Regions from separate parts of the Bacillus sp. SCT118 genome, predicted to be linked through region 1. Evidence: predicted binding sites of a transcription regulator. Region 1 holds the regulator's gene; each other region holds the start of a gene.
The links. The regulator LexA, encoded in region 1, represses DNA repair genes until DNA is damaged. The targets are predictions, from matches to a motif close to CGAACATATGTTCG.
Positions count from the first base shown of each region.

Region 1 (6,298 bases):
GGAGCTTTTGCTGTTCGGCTTTTTCTTCTTCTGTAATAACGCCAGCTTTAGCTTTGGCAGCAAGCTCATTAATTCTGGCAATTTTCGCGTTTGAAATCATGTTAAACTCCTTTATTGCATTTTGTCTATATAGTACTAGATCAAAAAAAGTTTTACAACTGATTCACTCTGCTGTCTCTTCATTCTCTATGTATTCCTGAAAACGCCGGTGAACGGTTGCTTTAGAGACATCATAGCCAAACCCTCTTAGGGTAGCCGCGATTTCAGCAAACGTCAGTTTATTCGCTCTTAGGCGGACGATCTCAGAGATTGGCACCTCTATTTTTTCTTTTCCACTGTTCTCATGTTGGTTTTTTAAGTTTTTTTGCGGTTTAAAACCGTTTTTTACTGCACGCTTCATTCCCCGTCTGATTTTCATGTTGTGAATCTTTCGCTGATACTCTTCCACAATGCTGACGATTTCCAAGACCATTGAGTCAGCCTCCGATAACTCCAGTTCACCTCTGTGAGCCGTTGTATAGACTTTCACACCTTCTCTGTAAATACAATGAAGCAGTGCGATTTTTGCGTTTCCCCGCCCGAGCCTTGTCTCGTCTTGAACCAAAATGACATCAATTCCAGCGTTCTTAATCTCATCAAGCAGCTCAAATACACCATCCCGATCCATTTCATATCCGCTGGCTTTTTCTGAAATCACTTTGACCACTTCCATGCCGTTCTCCGCTGCAATGGCCGTAAGCTCCTCCTCCTGCCGCTTTAATGACGTTTCCTGCTGTTCTTTATTTGTGCTTACACGGGCATAAATGAGTGCTTTCATTTTATCTCTCTTTCCTCTCTATCTTACAGTTGCCAATTCATATGCATCCTGATGCTTCTTTTTCAATGGGATCACTAACTCATCACCCGGCTGGATATCAGATGTCTGTAGTTGATTTTTATCAGCTACCCATTCAATAAAATCATTTTTGTTTATCTTTTTTGTATCTGCTACCTGATCAGCAATTGACCAAAGTGTGTCGCCTTGCTGGACTTCTATTTTAACATACTGATTAAGCTCCTGGCCGCTGCTTGTATATGACAGCATAAGGATAACCGCGCTCAAAATCACTGTGAACAGACCGACAAAAATAATAGATTCTTTACTCATGATCATAACCCCCAACAGGAATGTTTGTTCGCATTTTTATAATTTCAGTATATACGAACAAACGTTTCTGTCAATTGTTTTTTCGAACCTATGTTTGTACTGTAAGGAAAATCATGCTATAATCTTCTTAAAATCGACGTTTTGAGGTGCGAAAAATGACGAAGCTATCAAAAAGGCAACTTGATATCCTCCGTTTTATTAAAGCAGAGGTTAAATCAAAAGGATATCCGCCTTCCGTTAGAGAGATCGGAGAGGCTGTCGGGCTTGCGTCCAGCTCTACTGTCCACGGCCATTTGGCCCGCTTGGAAACAAAAGGACTGATCAGACGGGATCCGACAAAACCAAGAGCAATAGAAATTCTTGATGAAGAAGTAGACATTCCGCAAAGCCAGGTCGTTAATGTACCGGTCATCGGGAAAGTCACGGCGGGATCTCCTATTACAGCAGTAGAAAATATTGAAGAATATTTTCCGCTCCCTGACCGCATGGTTCCTCCAGACGAGCATGTATTTATGCTGGAGATTATGGGAGACAGTATGATAGATGCCGGTATTCTCGATAAGGACTATGTCATCGTTAAACAGCAAAACACAGCGAACAATGGGGAAATTGTAGTTGCGATGACAGAAGATGATGAAGCAACTGTAAAACGATTCTATAAAGAGGATACCCACATTCGCTTGCAGCCTGAGAACCCAACGATGGAACCTATCATTTTGCAGAATGTCAGCATTCTAGGGAAAGTGATTGGCGTGTTCAGAACCGTCCATTAATCTATTGATCTATCAGATGCATGAAATAACCCCCTCTTCCTTTACGGAGAGGGGGTTTGTTGTTCAAAAAAAGCAGGCTCGCCCTGACTTTTGGGTGCGAGCCTGAATAGGAGGAAAAAGAACATCATGTTTACACCATAATTATCCACCAAAAGATTGTTGAAGTCAAGAAATTTTCTTTCCTTCAGGAAACTTTTATCAAAATATGAACGTTTAGAATATTAGACGCTATCTTCTTAAAAACGTTTCATTTTTTAGGTCGTGGAAGGATGCGGTTTCATATTTATTAAGGGGCGAGGCAATTGAAATATAATGAAAATTTAGTACACAGTTTAATTAGTTCATATTTCTGTTAAAACAGCTCGCTTTCTTCATATAAAATGTAATGTGTATTTCAATTTCACCTTCACCCAATCACTTGTGCAGTTCAAAAGATATGGCATCGTTGAACAAGTCGGGTAGAAACCTTCCCCAAACATAAAGTCTCCCCCAACACCCTTCTTTCAATTTAACCTTATATGAAATATGGTTGTGATATCAAAAGGCCGTTTCATCATAAAAGTGCATATGCGTTTTTTCTTGTTTGTAATATCGAAGCCTGTCTTGAAGGGTTCCGGTATGAAATTCAAATTTGTGGCCGTCAGGGTCGGTAAAATAAATTGATTTTCGATCGCGTTCATCTCGTTCTCTGCCAGGCAAAATATTGACATGTTGTCTTTTTAATTTAGCTGACACCTCCTCAAATTCATGATCTTCAATTGTAAAAGCAATATGGGTATAAGAAAGCTTAATGTCATTTCTCGGGATGTCTGGTTCTTCATTAAGAGCTAGCCAGATGCCGTTCATATCAAAATATGCAGTTGTTCTTCCCTTTACCAATAGCTTTGCACCAAACACTTTTTGATAAAAATCAATCGATGTATCCAAATGCGAAACTGAAAATAGCAAGTGATTGATTCCTTTTATCTCCACAAATCATTCCCCCCTTGAAAGCTGATCATCCACATATACGACTTTTTCATAAGAAAGTTTCATACAGCTGAAAAAAATACCAGTGTAAACAAAAACGGACTGTTTAAAATAGTAACATGACATTATGAATGGTTTTGAATTGCATTATTTATCACTTGTTTACGCCCAAGAATTTCCTTCAAAAAATAACAATTTAGGTGGTCAAATGAAACATATCATTGCGCTTGCTTCAAAGATTGCTTTCACTCTCGCCCTTTTATATGTGATTTTGGACAGAGTCTATCACGCATCCTTTTTAAGTGTGATGTTTATTGCACTTTTCTTAGGTTTTGTTTCTTATCTTTCTGGTGACATGCTCGTCTTACCCAGAACAAACAATATTACAGCTTCATTGGCTGACTTTGGCCTTTCATTCGTTATTCTTTGGGTATTTGTTTTAACCCAAACAAGAAACGATTTCTCACCATTTGGAGCAGCTCTCCTTTCTGCTGCCTGTCTTACTGTTTTTGAATACTTTTTTCATCGGTATTTACTGAAAAATGTACTTGATGAAAATTTCCGAAATGAACTGTCAGCGAGAGATAACACGTTGCAGTATCAAACGGAAGCCGCGGACGAGCTGTTTCCCGAAACGAATGAGAAGCATAAAGAATAGGAGGCTGTCTTATCGCCTCCTATTTTTCAGTAGCTATTTTTGAGAAAACGGAACATTACTTCTGTAAACTCATAAAACCTCTCATTTTGAGTAACAGCTCTGCTTTTTAAAGAAAAGATGCCGAACAAAGACTTTCGAAAGCCAGTGCTCATTTCTATCTGGATACTTAAACCTGTTTTTGATTTATTTGCAATGTTATTCGGACTAACGCCCGCATGTGGATGGTCCGTATTGAGCAATACAGCAGGAAAACCGGCATGCTGCAATTTCTCAACTAAATCCGCCGCTCTTACGCGATCTGTACCGCCGACTTCGATCTGCTGATCTTCTTCTGCGTACCCGTGTAATGAAATGACATATTCATGGTTTCCCGTCATTTTAAGGGCCCGAGGTTCATCAAAGTGCGTGCTCGTAATGTGCAGGACTGAGTTTCCTGCCGATTTTAAGCCTTCAAATAAATACATCGAGTACTCTTTGCTGAGCTCTCTCGCTACTTCACTTGTCCCGCCTTCAATACCTCCTCCGTGAATAGCTAAAACAAGAACAGGGCTTCCGGTTTCTTTCGTAACAACGTCGTAATCAGAAGGATCTTCATTGTTTTTTAATTCCTCAAAATTCTGATATACATCTTCAGCATAAATTGAAGAAATCGGAGTAAATACCATAAAAATTAACAATAATTTTACAATTTTAATAGTTGATGGAAAACGTTTGGCTATGTTACAATCAACATGCTTCAAGGAATGGAGCAAACGGCGGAGCAGGGATACTTTGGCCGGTTTCATCTACTCCGCCTCTAAGTCCAAATCAACAGGATGTAGGTCTCTTTGAGGCTTTAGCACGAATTCTCTCGTCCTCCTTGTTAAATTTTTGTTAAATTCACAATATTATATACCATTAGCCCGGGCGCTGTTCTTCTCATTTTTGAATTTATGAAAAGTAAGCTGGCACCACCTCCCCCATTTCCATACAAAACAAAAATGCACCTGCCCTTTGGCCTGCGCATTTTTTATTTTCTCTTCATTTTTCGTTTTTTTGCTTGATTTAATTTCATGATGTTTTTTTCAATTTTTCTTATGTTTCGCCTTTGCGGGATTGTTTTCATTTCATAATAAACAGAAATAAACCCGCTTAATGTCACTGCTGCAATATAAAGGACGCGCTGTTTGATCATCCGGTCAGCGTGTCCATGATCATTCGCTTCTTTTTCCAGCCTTTCGATCACAGTTTTATCAAACAGCTGATCGACATACACTTGTTTCATTCCCACTGCAAACCCAGCAGCCAGCCAAAGAATCAGAAATAAACTGATATAAAACACCATAAACCCTTCCTTTCCTGTCTTGATGCGGCGCAGAATTTTAAAACAGTTCATCTATTACAACTGGCAGACGAAGCTTCTTCTTTGTATTAGGTTCTTTCAATAGGCTGGTTAATATGTGTAATGCTGTAATGAACAGTTAGAAATTTTATTCCGAACAGCCACATATGATGAACAGCGGTTAATTTGTTGTCATGTGCAGCTTCTATCAGAAAGGTTTCAGATAAAGGAAGCGGACAAGTTCCCGCTCTTGTTTGCAGATAAATCCCCTCATCCCCCGCTCTGCTTTTTCTCCGCCTGCTTGTTAAAACCAGCTTCTCCTGATGATGATATGGTTTTAAAATACCTGTCATGCTGCTGAATGGAAGCGGTAAAGAAATATTCATATACCCCTCTCCATTTGAGCGATACACTGAATAAAGAGCGGTAAAAATGGTTTCGTTTTTTTCATTTGTTCTAATCCAGGCACGAACTCTTTCCCTTCCGTCTTTTTTCGAATGAACACCTTTTATCTTGCTGTACATCCTATACCAGTCAGGGTTCGTCGAAAGATGTATTTGGCCGATTCTTCTGCTGAACCATTCGTAAATAATTGCAAGCGGCCGAAACCACGTGCTCCATGTTACTTTTGCTTTAATATTGTATTCGATGGTTTGTTCATAAAACGAAAGAATGAGCGGCGACAGTTTTTCAGGTGAAAAATCTTTTGAACGCAGGCTGCCCATATCATCCACAAGTCCGCTGTACCGAGCGTTATTTTCAGCTTGAATATTAGCTAAAAATTCTTCTCCAATCTTTCTTTTTCCGTAGATACGGCTGAATGTCTTTACACGGTCTGCATCAAAAGGCTTCGGATCCTCTATTCTCCACCCTATAAGAGCGGGCAAGATAACACCAAACGCGTTGACAAAACCGTGAATCCAAATCATCTGATTGATGGTCAATGTAACTTCTTGCCGAAATACACCAAATGAATAAATCATCGAGAAAGCAATCGTTATCATTAAAACAGCGGAAGAAAGCCGAATAAGAAATGTCCCCGTCTTGGTGCGAAAAGCTGCCGTGAACACCAAAAATGCATGAAGATAAATCGCCGCCATATAAATGCTAACCGCAATGACATCAAGTGTTTTTGAATATGTGATGCCCAGCGCGATAAGAAGGGGCGAAAGCAAAATCACCCATGTTATCCAACTGTACAACATCCGATGCTTTCTAATGGTTCTGCCGAGTAAACCATTGAAGATCGGGATCAGAAAAGCAGAATAGTGAAAGTGGACAGCAGTCAGCAAAATGATGAGAGGGCCAAATTGCATGATCTGCAAATGGGCAGCATAAGCAAAAAACCAAAATCCTCCTCCCGCCAAATAAATAAGACCGAACAAAACTGATGTCTCTTCGATTCTATGTATCTTTGTTTCCCAAAGGCG
Region 1 covers NZ_CP191225.1:2,142,332-2,148,629, forward strand. The annotation lists gene ACQVGT_RS11110 (DUF896 domain-containing protein) at 1-100, opposite strand, end outside; gene ACQVGT_RS11115 (YneB family resolvase-like protein) at 164-817, opposite strand; gene yneA (cell division suppressor protein YneA) at 836-1,153, opposite strand; gene lexA (transcriptional repressor LexA) at 1,303-1,920, shown strand; partial or broken gene ACQVGT_RS11130 (hypothetical protein) at 2,292-2,549, opposite strand; gene fosB (metallothiol transferase FosB) at 2,458-2,892, opposite strand; gene ACQVGT_RS11140 (YndM family protein) at 3,098-3,547, shown strand; gene pghL (gamma-polyglutamate hydrolase PghL) at 3,574-4,332, opposite strand; gene ACQVGT_RS11150 (hypothetical protein) at 4,557-4,871, opposite strand; gene ACQVGT_RS11155 (YndJ family protein) at 4,958-6,298, opposite strand, start outside.

Region 2 (6,298 bases), 1.5 Mb from region 1:
ATCATAACCCGTCCTTCCCCTAAACGGAGCGCCGTTTCCAATGAATCTGACAGCCGGGCTGCCACGCCTTCTTTCACGACAATCCGGTCAATGACTACCTCAATAGAATGCTTCTTGTTCTTTTCTAATTCGATATCGTCGGAAAGCTCAGCCATCTCGCCGTCAATTCTGACTCTGACATAGCCTTGTTTTCTAATCTGTTCAAGCACTTTGACATGAGCGCCTTTTCGGCCTGAGACAATCGGCGCCAGCACCTGAAGCTTCGTCCGTTCCGGGTATTCCAGAATTCTGTCCACCATTTGCTCGATGGTCTGGGATGTAATCTCAATTCCGTGCTCCGGACAATGAGGCTTCCCTACTCTCGCATATAAAAGACGCAGATAATCATAAATCTCAGTTACCGTACCGACAGTAGACCTCGGATTGCGGCTCGTTGTTTTCTGATCAATGCTGATGGCGGGAGAGAGCCCCTCAATTGCATCCACATCAGGCTTATCCATTTGCCCTAAAAACTGGCGGGCATAAGCAGACAGCGACTCGACATACCGTCTCTGTCCTTCAGCATATATCGTGTCAAAGGCAAGGGAGGATTTACCTGATCCGGACAAACCCGTGACAACAACAAGCTGATCTCTCGGAATCGTTACATCTATATTTTTCAGGTTATGCGCCCTGGCTCCCTTCACCTCTATCCGATCCATAGCCATTTGTTCATCATCCTTCCGCTTTTAGCTCTAAAAGTAAATCGCGAAGCTCCGCGGCTCTTTCAAAGTCAAGCGCCTTGGCGGCTTCCTTCATTTCATGCTCCATCTGTTCAACGACTTTCTGGCGTTCTTTCTTCGTCATTTTCGACAGCTTCGGCGCGGCTTTTGTTTTGTATTCCGCTTTATCCTCAGCTGCTACTGTGGCACGAATGACATCGCGAATTTCTTTATTTATTGTTTTCGGCGTAATGCCGTGCTCTTCGTTAAACCGCTCCTGCTGCTCGCGGCGGCGTTTTGTTTCATTAATCGCAATTTCCATAGACTTTGTTATTTTATCGGCGTACATAATGACGCGGCCTTCCGCATTTCTCGCTGCCCGTCCAATGGTCTGGATCAGCGAACGCTCCGAACGAAGGAAACCTTCCTTATCCGCATCCAAAATCGCAACAAGGGATACTTCGGGAATGTCCAAACCTTCCCTCAGCAGGTTGATGCCGACAAGCACATCGTACTTGCCAAGGCGAAGGTCGCGGATAATTTCAATCCGTTCAAGCGTTTTGATCTCAGAATGCAGATAGTTTACTTTAATGCCGATTTCCTTTAAATAATCGGTCAGATCCTCTGACATCTTCTTCGTCAAAGTTGTCACAAGCACCCGTTCATTCCGCTCGATTCTTGTTTGAATTTCGCCGATCAAGTCGTCAATCTGGCCTTCGATTGGACGTACGTCAATAAGCGGGTCAAGAAGCCCCGTCGGACGAATGATCTGTTCGACCATTTCATCTGTATGTTCAATCTCGTACGGCCCTGGTGTTGCTGATACATACACGATATTGTGCATATGCTTTTCAAATTCCTCAAAACGAAGCGGACGGTTATCAAGCGCTGATGGAAGCCGAAAGCCGTGATCCACGAGCACCTGTTTCCGCGCCTGGTCTCCGTTAAACATGCCGCGCACCTGAGGAATTGTCACATGCGACTCATCCACCACGATCATAAAATCGTCTGGGAAATAATCAAGAAGCGTATACGGCGTTGAACCTGGAGGCCGCAGAGTCAAATGTCTTGAATAGTTCTCGATGCCGGAGCAGAACCCCATTTCACGCATCATTTCAAGATCATATCTTGTCCGCTGCTCTAAACGCTGCGCTTCAAGCAGCTTGCCGTTTTCGTGCATGACCTTCAGCTGCTCCTCAAGCTCTTTCTCGATATTTTGAATCGCCTTCTCCATTTTCTCGGCCCGCGTTACGAAGTGGGATGCCGGGAAAATCGCAACATGATCTCGGTCGCCGAGAATTTCTCCTGTCAGCGCATCCACTTCCCGAATCCGTTCAATTTCGTCACCGAAAAATTCAACTCTGACACAATGCTCATCACGGGATGCCGGAAAAATTTCCACTACATCCCCGCGCACACGAAATGTACCGCGCTGAAAGTCGATATCGTTGCGGGCATATTGGATGTCTACAAGTTTTCTGAGCAGCTCGTTGCGCTCAATTTCCATTTCACTCCGCAGTGACACAACCATTTCCCGGTATTCCTCAGGCGAACCGAGGCCGTATATACAAGACACACTCGCAATAATAATGACATCTCTGCGCTCAAACAAAGCTGATGTGGCGGAGTGTCTCAGTTTATCAATTTCATCATTAATACTAGCGTCTTTCTCTATAAATGTATCCGTTTGAGGCACATACGCCTCCGGCTGATAATAATCATAGTAGCTGACAAAATACTCGACAGCATTGTTCGGAAAAAATTCCTTGAACTCACTGTAAAGCTGTCCAGCAAGGGTTTTGTTATGGGCAATCACGAGAGTCGGCTTATTGACTTCTTTAATCAAATTAGACACCGTAAATGTTTTCCCAGTTCCTGTCGCACCCAGCAGAGTCTGATGCTTCTTGCCCTCCTGAATTCCTTTCACAAGCTTTTCAATGGCTTTCGGCTGATCTCCCTGGGGCTGATATTTCGAGACTAACTCAAAGCGATCTTTCACAAAAATAAGCCTCCGTTTCTTTAACGAAATCTTCCTATAGATATAGTAACACAATGGAAAGCAAAATCACCAAAAATACGAACTAAAGTTCGGTGGTTTTTTATTTCCAGCTGTTTTTGTGTATAAAAAACCTGCTTTTAAATCGTAAAAGCAGGCATTCAGTCTTTATATTCATTATGTCCGATTTATTCTTCTTTTTTCTCTGCAGCTTTTTTGGCCATATACAGTCCCCCAGCCACAAGAGACACAACATCCAATCCTACAATAAAATACGTTTCTGTATAGCCTTTTAAATAAGAGGCAAACAGCAATGCAGCTGTTAAAGCGATCGCCACATAATGATTAAAGGTGACTCTAGTAAATAGAACAACAAGCATAAAAGGGAAAAACAATGCAAAAACGGCTTTTGTAATCAACAAAAACCCTCCTCAGGGATTCTTCATCTGATCTGATTATAGTAAAAAATGAAGAATCGGACAATCGTGCATTCGCTCCCTCTGCTACACCATACCCCTTTTCAGCCAAAATCAATCACCATATTTGCATTTTGGTGCCGGTCAAAACTTATTCCATGGTGCCGCTGTTCTAATCAGCGGCACTTTTTTTATTACATCATCAAGTCCGCCGCCAGATTCCGAGAATAAGAGAAAATAGGCATACAGTACCAGTACGGCCGCATTTTTCAGGATAATATAACCAACTTAACTATTCATTTTATTTAGGACTTTCTGCGTTTGACAGCATTTTCCTGAAAAACTACAATTGAATGATAGTGTTTACTATCATTTTTTTAAACACAGGCTCCGCAATAAAAAGACTAGAGAGAAAAACAAAATGAATGAAGAAAAGAGGGGTTTCAAATATGTATTCTGTTTTATTTCGCCAGGCAGAAGAGTCCAGCCAGCTGGCTGGAGCAAAAGGAATGAATTTGATTAAATTGACCAAACACGGTCTTCCTGTTCCGGACGGGTTTATTATTCAAACGAATGCGCTCGCACGTTTTATGGAGGACAACCAGCTTCAAGAGACTAGCGAAAACGTCGAAAGCGGGATCATTTCCGGAACATTTTCGGATGAGCTGAAAAATGAGCTGACTAGTTCCTTTTATAAGCTTAGAGAATCATATCGATCCGTAGCCGTGCGTTCTTCGTCTGCCTCGGAAGATTTAGAAGGCGCCTCATTCGCGGGTCAATATGAAACCTACTTAAATATCAAAACAGAGGAAGAGTTTCTGGCTAAAGTGAAAGAATGCTGGGCCTCATTTTTTTCTGGGCGGGTCAGCAGCTATAAGAAAAAAATGAACAATCAAATCGCAGAGCCGTTAATGGGAATAGTCGTTCAGGGGCTGATCGATTCAGAAATGTCAGGTGTTATCTTCAGCCGCAACCCTGTTACCCATGATGATAGAGAGCTTTTAATCAGCGCCAGCTACGGGTTGGGTGAAGCTGTTGTTTCAGGAAGTGTTACCCCAGACACGTTCATTGTTAATAAATCTTCGTTTGAGATTCAGAAAGAAATAGGTGCAAAGGAAATCTACATGGAGTCTGCGGCAGAAGGAATTGCTGAAAAAGAAACGAGTGAAGACATGCGCAGCCGTTTTTGCCTTACAGATGAACAAGTGATTGAATTGGCTGAAATCACAAAAAAAACCGAAGACCTGTACGGATATCCTGTCGATATAGAATTTGGAATTGCTGATCATCAAATATACCTTCTGCAAGCTCGCCCGATTACAACCATTGATCAGGACAAAAAGGCGGCAGAAGAAAAACGCAGCTTCATGATTACCGACGCTGATATGAATGATTTCTGGCTTAACATGGAGTCTAATATTGAAGGTCCGGTGAGTCCGTTATTTTCATCCTTCATCGTGCCGGCATTGGAATATGGCTTGAAGAAGAGCATGCAAAAGTTTCCGATTGGTGTAGTTGTTGATGAAGTAAAACTTTATCGCGGACATATTTATTCCAAAAACCAAGGCGGACAGCAGCCTCCTTCTGAAGACTGTGGCAAAGAGCTTTTCCCGATTTTATCGGAGCATATGTATGACATCATCAATCACACATACCTCCCTTTTTACCGGACACTGGACCAGCTCGCACAAACTGAGCATACCGCAGAAAGCGCACTGGATGCTTTTCAAAAACTAAAGGCCTTTTATCTCACGGCTTATGAAGAGCACTTCAATATCGTTTTCCCGCAAATCCTTTTAACAAACAAACTGCAAGCGATGTATCAGGACATTCAAGGAGAGTCCGAAAACGCTCATTTTTACGAGATGCTGACAGGAAAAATGAACAAATCACTGGAAACGGACCGTTGCTTATGGTTATTTTCTGTGGAAGTTCAGGAGAACCCGAACCTTTTGGCCATTTTTGAAAACAACAAGCCTGAACAGCTCCAGGAGAAATTGGAACAAACAGGTGAGGGAAGACACTTCCTGAAGAACGTCCATGAATTCTTGCAAGAATACGGATGGAGATCTGTTAAAAGTCATGATCTGATTGAACAAATCTGGGTGGAAAATCCGTATTTCGCTCTGGCCAATATTCAAAATTATGTCCGTAATGGCTATCATTTTGACAATGAATTTCAGAAAACGAAAGAAAAACGAGAGAAATTATACAATGAATTCTTGGAAAACATAGAAGATCCCGGTTTACGCACCGAATTTGACCGCTATTATCAATGGACACTGAACTCTGCAAATATAAAAGATGATCACCACTTTTATATTGATGCCATGCTGGATGCCAAGGCGAGAATCTTTTTGCTGAAGATAGGTGAATTGCTGGCGGAAAACGGTGTCATTCAAGATCGTGAGGACCTTTGGTTCTTATATGACGACGAAGTGGAACAAGCGCTTCTTCACCCTGTATCCCTGCAAGAAAAGGCTGAAAAACGCAGACAGATTTTTCATGAGTATGAGCTAGCCCAAGCCCCGGCCTATCTCGGCACCCCGACAAAAGAACAGCTCAAAGCTGCTGAAGAAATTGTCGGCGCTGTGATAGAGGATGAAAAAAACACAGAGAATCATATTTTTGGCATTGCGGCATCAAGCGGCATTGCGACAGGTCCGGTGAAAATCATTCGGGACGCCAATGAATTTTCTCAATTCGCGCCTGGGGCCGTACTCGTTTGCAAGATGACCACACCGCTATGGACCAGCCTGTTTCAAGACGCCAAAGCAATAATTACAGACACAGGCGGCATTTTGTCTCACGCTGCGATTATTGCCCGTGAATACGGCATTCCAGCCGTTCTCGGCACACGCACGGCAACCGAAAGACTGCGAGACGGTGACATCATCACTGTTGACGGAAGCAGCGGCAAAATCACAGTTGTCAGCCGGTCCTGATGCGTCCCCCTCTTTCTTATACAAGCGGGGCGGGTGTATACTTGTCCTGCCAGTATATTCGTGAGGTGAAACGTATTGAGACCGACAAACAAGAGAATCCTTGACGCTGCCATGCAGCTGCTCGTCAAAAAAGGATATCGCGCAACGACTACAAAAGAAATTGCAGAAAAAGCAAATGTAAGTGAAGCGACGATTTTCAGGAACTTTAAAAACAAACAAGGACTAGTTGAGGCTTTGCTT
Region 2 covers NZ_CP191225.1:626,682-632,979, reverse strand. The annotation lists gene uvrA (excinuclease ABC subunit UvrA) at 1-707, opposite strand, end outside; gene uvrB (excinuclease ABC subunit UvrB) at 715-2,700, opposite strand; gene ACQVGT_RS03145 (CsbA family protein) at 2,886-3,116, opposite strand; gene ACQVGT_RS03140 (PEP/pyruvate-binding domain-containing protein) at 3,563-6,058, shown strand; gene ACQVGT_RS03135 (TetR/AcrR family transcriptional regulator) at 6,134-6,298, shown strand, end outside.
Region 2: a site for LexA is predicted at 2,779-2,792, ahead of uvrB (excinuclease ABC subunit UvrB). Genes of this name have one in related genera too.

Region 3 (6,298 bases), 160 kb from region 1:
CCGGACATATTCGTTCAAAATACAGAGTATACACTAGATGACTTTGATTATATTATTGAACTGAGAAATGACCCTGATGAGGTTATTACATATGAACATGCCGAGGAACCCCAAATGTTTGATCAATCCGGGTTTTCAAGCTTTGATTTTTAAAATTGGAAGGTGTTTGTTGTGACTGAACTAGGAATCCGGCTCAAAGAAGCCAGAGAGGAAAAAGCAATGTCATTGGATGATCTCCAAGCGGCAACAAAGATTCAAAAAAGGTATTTAACCGCCTTGGAGGAAGGGAACTATGACATTATTCCGGGGAAGTTTTATGTTCGGGCATTCATCAAGCAATATGCAGAAGCCGTTGGGCTTGATGCGGATCAGCTGTTTGAGGAGCATAAAAAAGATATCCCTAATACGTATCATGACGATGTGTCTGAAAAGATCTCCGGCATGAATCTTCAAAAGGAAATGCCAAAGCCAGCATCTAAGGCGCTGGAGCTGCTGCCAACGATACTTGTTATTCTCGGCGTGATTGTCGTGATTGCCATTGTGTACGCGATCATTCAATTTGCCAATCACAAAAACAGTGATGATCATAATGCGGCATCAGAAAAAGCAATTACGCAAAGTGAGAGCAAGTACGAAATCCCTAAAGATTCAACGCTGAAAGAGAATCAAAATAACAGCTCTGAAAAAGAGACAGACACTAAAAAAGAAACGAAAGAAAACGAAGATAAGAAAAAAGAAAATGACAGTGAGAAGCTGGAGATTAAAGCTGCTGGCACTGAAGGATCGTTAACGACTTATGAAGTGTCCGGCGCTGATAAAATCGAGCTGGAACTGAAGGCATCAGACAGCTCCTGGATTCGAGTGCGTGATGAAAACAGCAGCTCTTTAAAAGAAGGAACGCTGAAAAAAGACGAAACCTATAAAAAAGACATAACTGATCAGAAACAAGTTGATATCCGCACCGGATATGCACCTAATCTGAAAATAAAAATCAACGGTAAGGTTCTTTCATATGAACTTGATCCGAAAAAAGTGATGGCACAAACCATAAAGATTGTAAATAAAAAGGAAGAAAAGTCATCTTAAATTATCAGATGACTTTTCTTCACGTCTGAGTATGAAATTGGAGGGGCTTTATGTTTAACTTACCAAATAAAATCACACTAGCTAGAATCGCATTAATCCCAATCTTCATGATTATCATGCTGGCGCCGTTTGACTGGGGCAGGCTCGAAGTTGGAGACGAATCAATCCCGGTCGCACATTTGGCGGGGGCTATTCTATTTATTATTGCATCTACAACAGACTGGGTGGACGGGTATTATGCCCGAAAACTGAATCTCGTAACAAACTTCGGGAAATTTCTTGATCCGCTTGCGGACAAACTGCTCGTATCCGCAGCGTTAATTATCCTTGTTCAATTTGATCTCGCTCCAGCTTGGATGGTCATTGTGATTATCAGCAGGGAGTTTGCCGTGACAGGTTTAAGGCTTGTCTTAGCCGGAACAGGGGAAGTCGTAGCTGCTAACATGCTTGGTAAAATCAAAACCTGGGCACAGATTATTGCGGTATCCGCATTGCTTCTTCATAATCTTCCATTTGAACTTGTGTCATTCCCGTTTGCTGACTTGGCGCTGTGGGTAGCCGTCTTCTTTACTGTCGTCTCAGGCTGGGAATACTTCTCTAAAAACTGGGAAGCGTTAAAAACATCTAACTAAGAAAGAAGGACTTCGTCATGGAATTTCCAAAAAAAGCAGAAATAATTGCAGTCGGTTCAGAGCTGCTGCTTGGCCAAATCGCCAATACAAATGCTCAATTTATCAGCAAACAGCTCGCTGAAATCGGGGTCAACGTATTTTATCATACAGCGGTCGGCGATAACCCGGAGCGGCTGAAGCAGGTCATCCGCATTGCTGAAGAACGCTCTGACTTCATTATTTTTTCAGGAGGTCTTGGACCCACAAAAGATGATCTGACGAAAGAAACGATTGCAAATACGCTGGGACGTCCGCTTGTGTTAAATGATGAGGCATTCCAATCCATTGAGGACTATTTCAAACGAACAAAACGCACGATGTCACCTAATAACCGAAAACAGGCGCTTGTGATCGAAGGCTCTGACGTGCTGGCGAATCACTTTGGAATGGCCCCGGGAATGCTCACAGAGCATGAATCGCGCTATTATATGCTTCTTCCTGGACCGCCGAGCGAATTGCGTCCAATGTTTGAAAACGAGGCAAAACCTCTTCTGCTGAAAAAGATGGGTTCAAATGAAAAAATTGTGTCAACCGTTCTTCGTTTTTTCGGTATCGGTGAATCTCAGCTTGAAGCCGATTTGGAAGATATTATTGATGCGCAAACCAATCCGACAATTGCGCCTTTGGCGGCTGATGGAGAGGTGACGCTGCGTCTGACAGCCAAACACGCCGATGAAAAGGAAACAGAGCGTCTGTTAAAAGAAACAGAGGCCGTTATCTTAGAGCGTGTCGGTGAATTTTTCTATGGTTACGATGATACTTCTCTTGTAAAAGAGCTATCTATAGCGTGTAAGGAAAAAGGCATTACAATTTCTGCGGCAGAAAGCTTTACCGGAGGGCTGTTTTCTGAATGGCTGACGGATCATAGCGGTGCCTCAAAATTATTTGCCGGGGGCGTTGTTTGCTATACAAACGACGTGAAGCAGAATGTGCTTGGTGTCAAGAAGGAAACATTAGATCGTTTTGGGGCGGTCAGCAAGGAGTGCGCATCCGAACTGGCTAAGGGTGTTCAAAAACTCACTGGCAGCGATATCGGCATTAGCTTTACTGGTGTAGCAGGACCTGATGCTCAAGAAGGGCATGAGCCTGGGCATGTGTTTATCGGCATTTCCGCAAATGGTAAAGAAGAGGTTCACGAGTTTCACTTTGCGGGCTCCAGAACGGGGATCAGAAAACGCGGCGCTAAATACGGCTGCCATTTAATCTTAAAGCTTTTAGAGCAAAAATAATATTTTCAGCACATTATCCTCCTAAGAAAACATGATTTCTCTGATACATTATGATATTTTGATAGGAATCACGCCAAGAAAAAATCCGAATATGCGTTCGCTTTTTTCTTGGCAAATCCCTTCAAACAGGGTATAGTATATGTAGTGGTAACATAAAGGAGGAAAAAATAGAATGAGTGATCGTCAGGCAGCCTTAGATATGGCTCTTAAACAAATAGAAAAACAGTTCGGCAAAGGTTCCATTATGAAACTGGGAGAAAAGACAGATACAAGAATTTCTACTGTCCCAAGCGGCTCCCTCGCTCTTGATACAGCACTGGGAATTGGCGGATATCCTCGCGGACGGATTATTGAAGTATACGGTCCTGAAAGCTCAGGTAAAACAACTGTGGCGCTTCATGCGATTGCTGAAGTTCAGCAACAGGGCGGACAAGCCGCGTTTATCGATGCGGAGCATGCGTTAGATCCGGTATACGCGCAAAAGCTCGGTGTTAACATCGAAGAGCTTTTACTGTCTCAGCCTGACACAGGCGAGCAGGCGCTTGAAATTGCGGAAGCATTGGTTCGAAGCGGGGCAGTTGACATTGTCGTTGTCGACTCTGTAGCCGCTCTCGTTCCGAAAGCGGAAATTGAAGGCGACATGGGAGATTCTCATGTCGGTTTACAAGCACGCTTAATGTCTCAAGCGCTTCGTAAGCTTTCAGGGGCCATTAACAAATCGAAGACAATCGCGATTTTCATTAACCAAATTCGTGAAAAAGTCGGTGTTATGTTCGGGAATCCGGAAACAACTCCTGGCGGCCGTGCGTTGAAATTCTACTCTTCCGTGCGTCTTGAAGTGCGCCGTGCTGAACAGCTGAAACAAGGCAACGACGTAATGGGGAACAAAACGAAAATCAAAGTCGTGAAAAACAAGGTGGCTCCGCCGTTCCGTACAGCCGAGGTTGACATTATGTACGGAGAAGGCATTTCAAAAGAAGGCGAAATCATTGACCTAGGAACTGAACTTGATATCGTGCAAAAAAGCGGTTCATGGTACTCTTATGAAGAAGAGCGCCTTGGCCAAGGCCGTGAAAATGCAAAACAATTCCTGAAAGAAAATAAAGATATCATGCTGATGATCCAGGAGCAAATTCGCGAACATTACGGCTTGGATAATAACGGAGTAGTGCAGCAGCAAGCTGAAGAGACACAAGAAGAACTCGAATTTGAAGAATAAAAATAAAATAAGTTTCAAATGATACAAAAGGCTGAGTGAAAAACTCAGCTTTTTTGTATATTGCAAAAAAATGATAAAAATATTGCTTTTTTTGACAACTTTTTTAGGGCTTTATTCGTCTAACAAAACGTGTGCAAAATGGAATTTATTTTGGGAGGAAAAAATGAATGACAAGCCCAACCCGCAGAAGAACTGCGAAACGCAGACGGAGAAAACTAAATAAAAGAGGAAAACTGTTGCTTGGTCTTTTAGCAGTGATGGTTTGCATTACGATTTGGAATGCTATTCATCGAAATAGTGAAGAAAACGAGCCATCTCAAGAAATTGCAGCGGTTTCAAATACCGATCAGAAAAAAGAGATCAAAAAGAAAACTGCCAAAAAATCAGAGGAACAAATCAAAACAGTGGATCGAAATCAAAAAATCAGCAATTATTTAGAAGAGATCGGTTTCAGCGGAACAGCCATGATTGTCAGAAATGGAGAAATCGTAACAAATAAAGGTTTTGGCTATGCTGACCGTAAACACTACATTCAAAATAATCCATTGACATCTTTTTATGTCGGTTCATCACAAAAAGCGCTGATTGCAACTGCTATTTTGCAGCTTGAGGAAAAGGGGAGACTTCAGACAAGTGATCCGGTAAGTACGTATTTACCTCATTTTCCCAACGGACAAACGATTACTTTGAAGAATCTGCTTACACATACATCGGGGATAAACGGACATATTGAAGGAAACGGCGCCATTACTCCGGACGATTTAATAAAAGACATAGAACTGCAGGGAATCAAACGTCAGCCGGGCGTATGGGACTACAAGGATTCCAACTATTCTGTTCTTGCTTATATTATTGCTGAAGTAAGCGGTGAGCCCTATGAACAGTACATAAAGAATCATATTTTTAAACCTGCGGGAATGACGCATGCAGGCTTTTACAAAACATATAAAAAAGAACCTTATCCTGCCATCGGGTATAAGATGGAGGGCAGCAAAACAGTTACACCGTATATACCTGATCTATCCCAGCTGTATGGAGCGGGGGATATTTATATGAGCGCTATAGATATGTACAAATTTGACCAAGCGCTGATAGACGGAAAACTGTATTCGCAAAAAAGCTATGAAAAGATGTTTACGCCAGGGAGCAGCTCCACATACGGCATGGGATTTTATGTTGCTCCCGGCAGCTATTCAAACCATGGTGTTATGCCGGGCTTCAATATCTTGAACAGCTTTAGCAAATCTGGGCAAACCATTGTTGTTTTGTTCTCAAACATTCAAAATAATGCTAAATTGGGCCAAGTGAACAATAAAATATACCAGCTTCTAAATCAAGAATGATTGGCGATCTTCTTTTGGATGAATTGCATTCGGCACGTGAAAAGACGACTGGCCTGCAAACGTTAAGATGGCAAGCTTGACAAGTATTTCCGACACATTTACAATGAAGTTGTAACATTTGTTTTTTTAACATGATTGTTAAACCATTTAAACTTGACAAGGGCGATGAACACACTCATTCCCTGTGAAGGTTCTGTATGTTGAGAAAACTAGACAATGTACATGCCGACACTTTTTAAGCAACAACCAAGTTCATAGCAAGAGGAGGTGAAAGTATGACCCCAATTATGATGGTTCTCATCTCCATTTTGCTGATTCTACTCGGTTTAGTTGTTGGCTACTTTGTTCGTAAAACCATTGCCGAAGCGAAAATTGCGGGCGCACGCGGTGCAGCCGAGCAAATTCTTGAAGATGCGAAGCGTGATGCTGAAGCACTGAAAAAAGAAGCTCTGCTTGAAGCAAAGGATGAAATCCACAAACTTCGAATAGATGCTGAACAGGAAGTTCGTGAAAGACGAAATGAGCTTCAAAAACAAGAAAACCGTTTACTCCAAAAGGAGGAAAACCTTGATCGCAAACATGAGGGAATTGATAAACGGGAAGCGATGTTGGAGAAGAAAGATCATTCTCTGAATGAACGACAACAACATATTGAAGAGATGGAAAGCAAAGTGGATGAGATGATTCGTATGCAGCAGTCAGAGTTGGAACGAATTTCGAGTCTGACTCGTGATGAAGCGAAACAAATCA
Region 3 covers NZ_CP191225.1:2,302,113-2,308,410, reverse strand. The annotation lists gene ACQVGT_RS11705 (DUF3388 domain-containing protein) at 1-153, shown strand, start outside; gene rodZ (cell shape determination protein RodZ) at 172-1,086, shown strand; gene pgsA (CDP-diacylglycerol--glycerol-3-phosphate 3-phosphatidyltransferase) at 1,137-1,718, shown strand; gene ACQVGT_RS11690 (competence/damage-inducible protein A) at 1,736-2,986, shown strand; gene recA (recombinase RecA) at 3,159-4,205, shown strand; gene ACQVGT_RS11680 (serine hydrolase domain-containing protein) at 4,373-5,548, shown strand; gene rny (ribonuclease Y) at 5,824-6,298, shown strand, end outside.
Region 3: a site for LexA is predicted at 3,073-3,086, ahead of recA (recombinase RecA). Genes of this name have one in related genera too.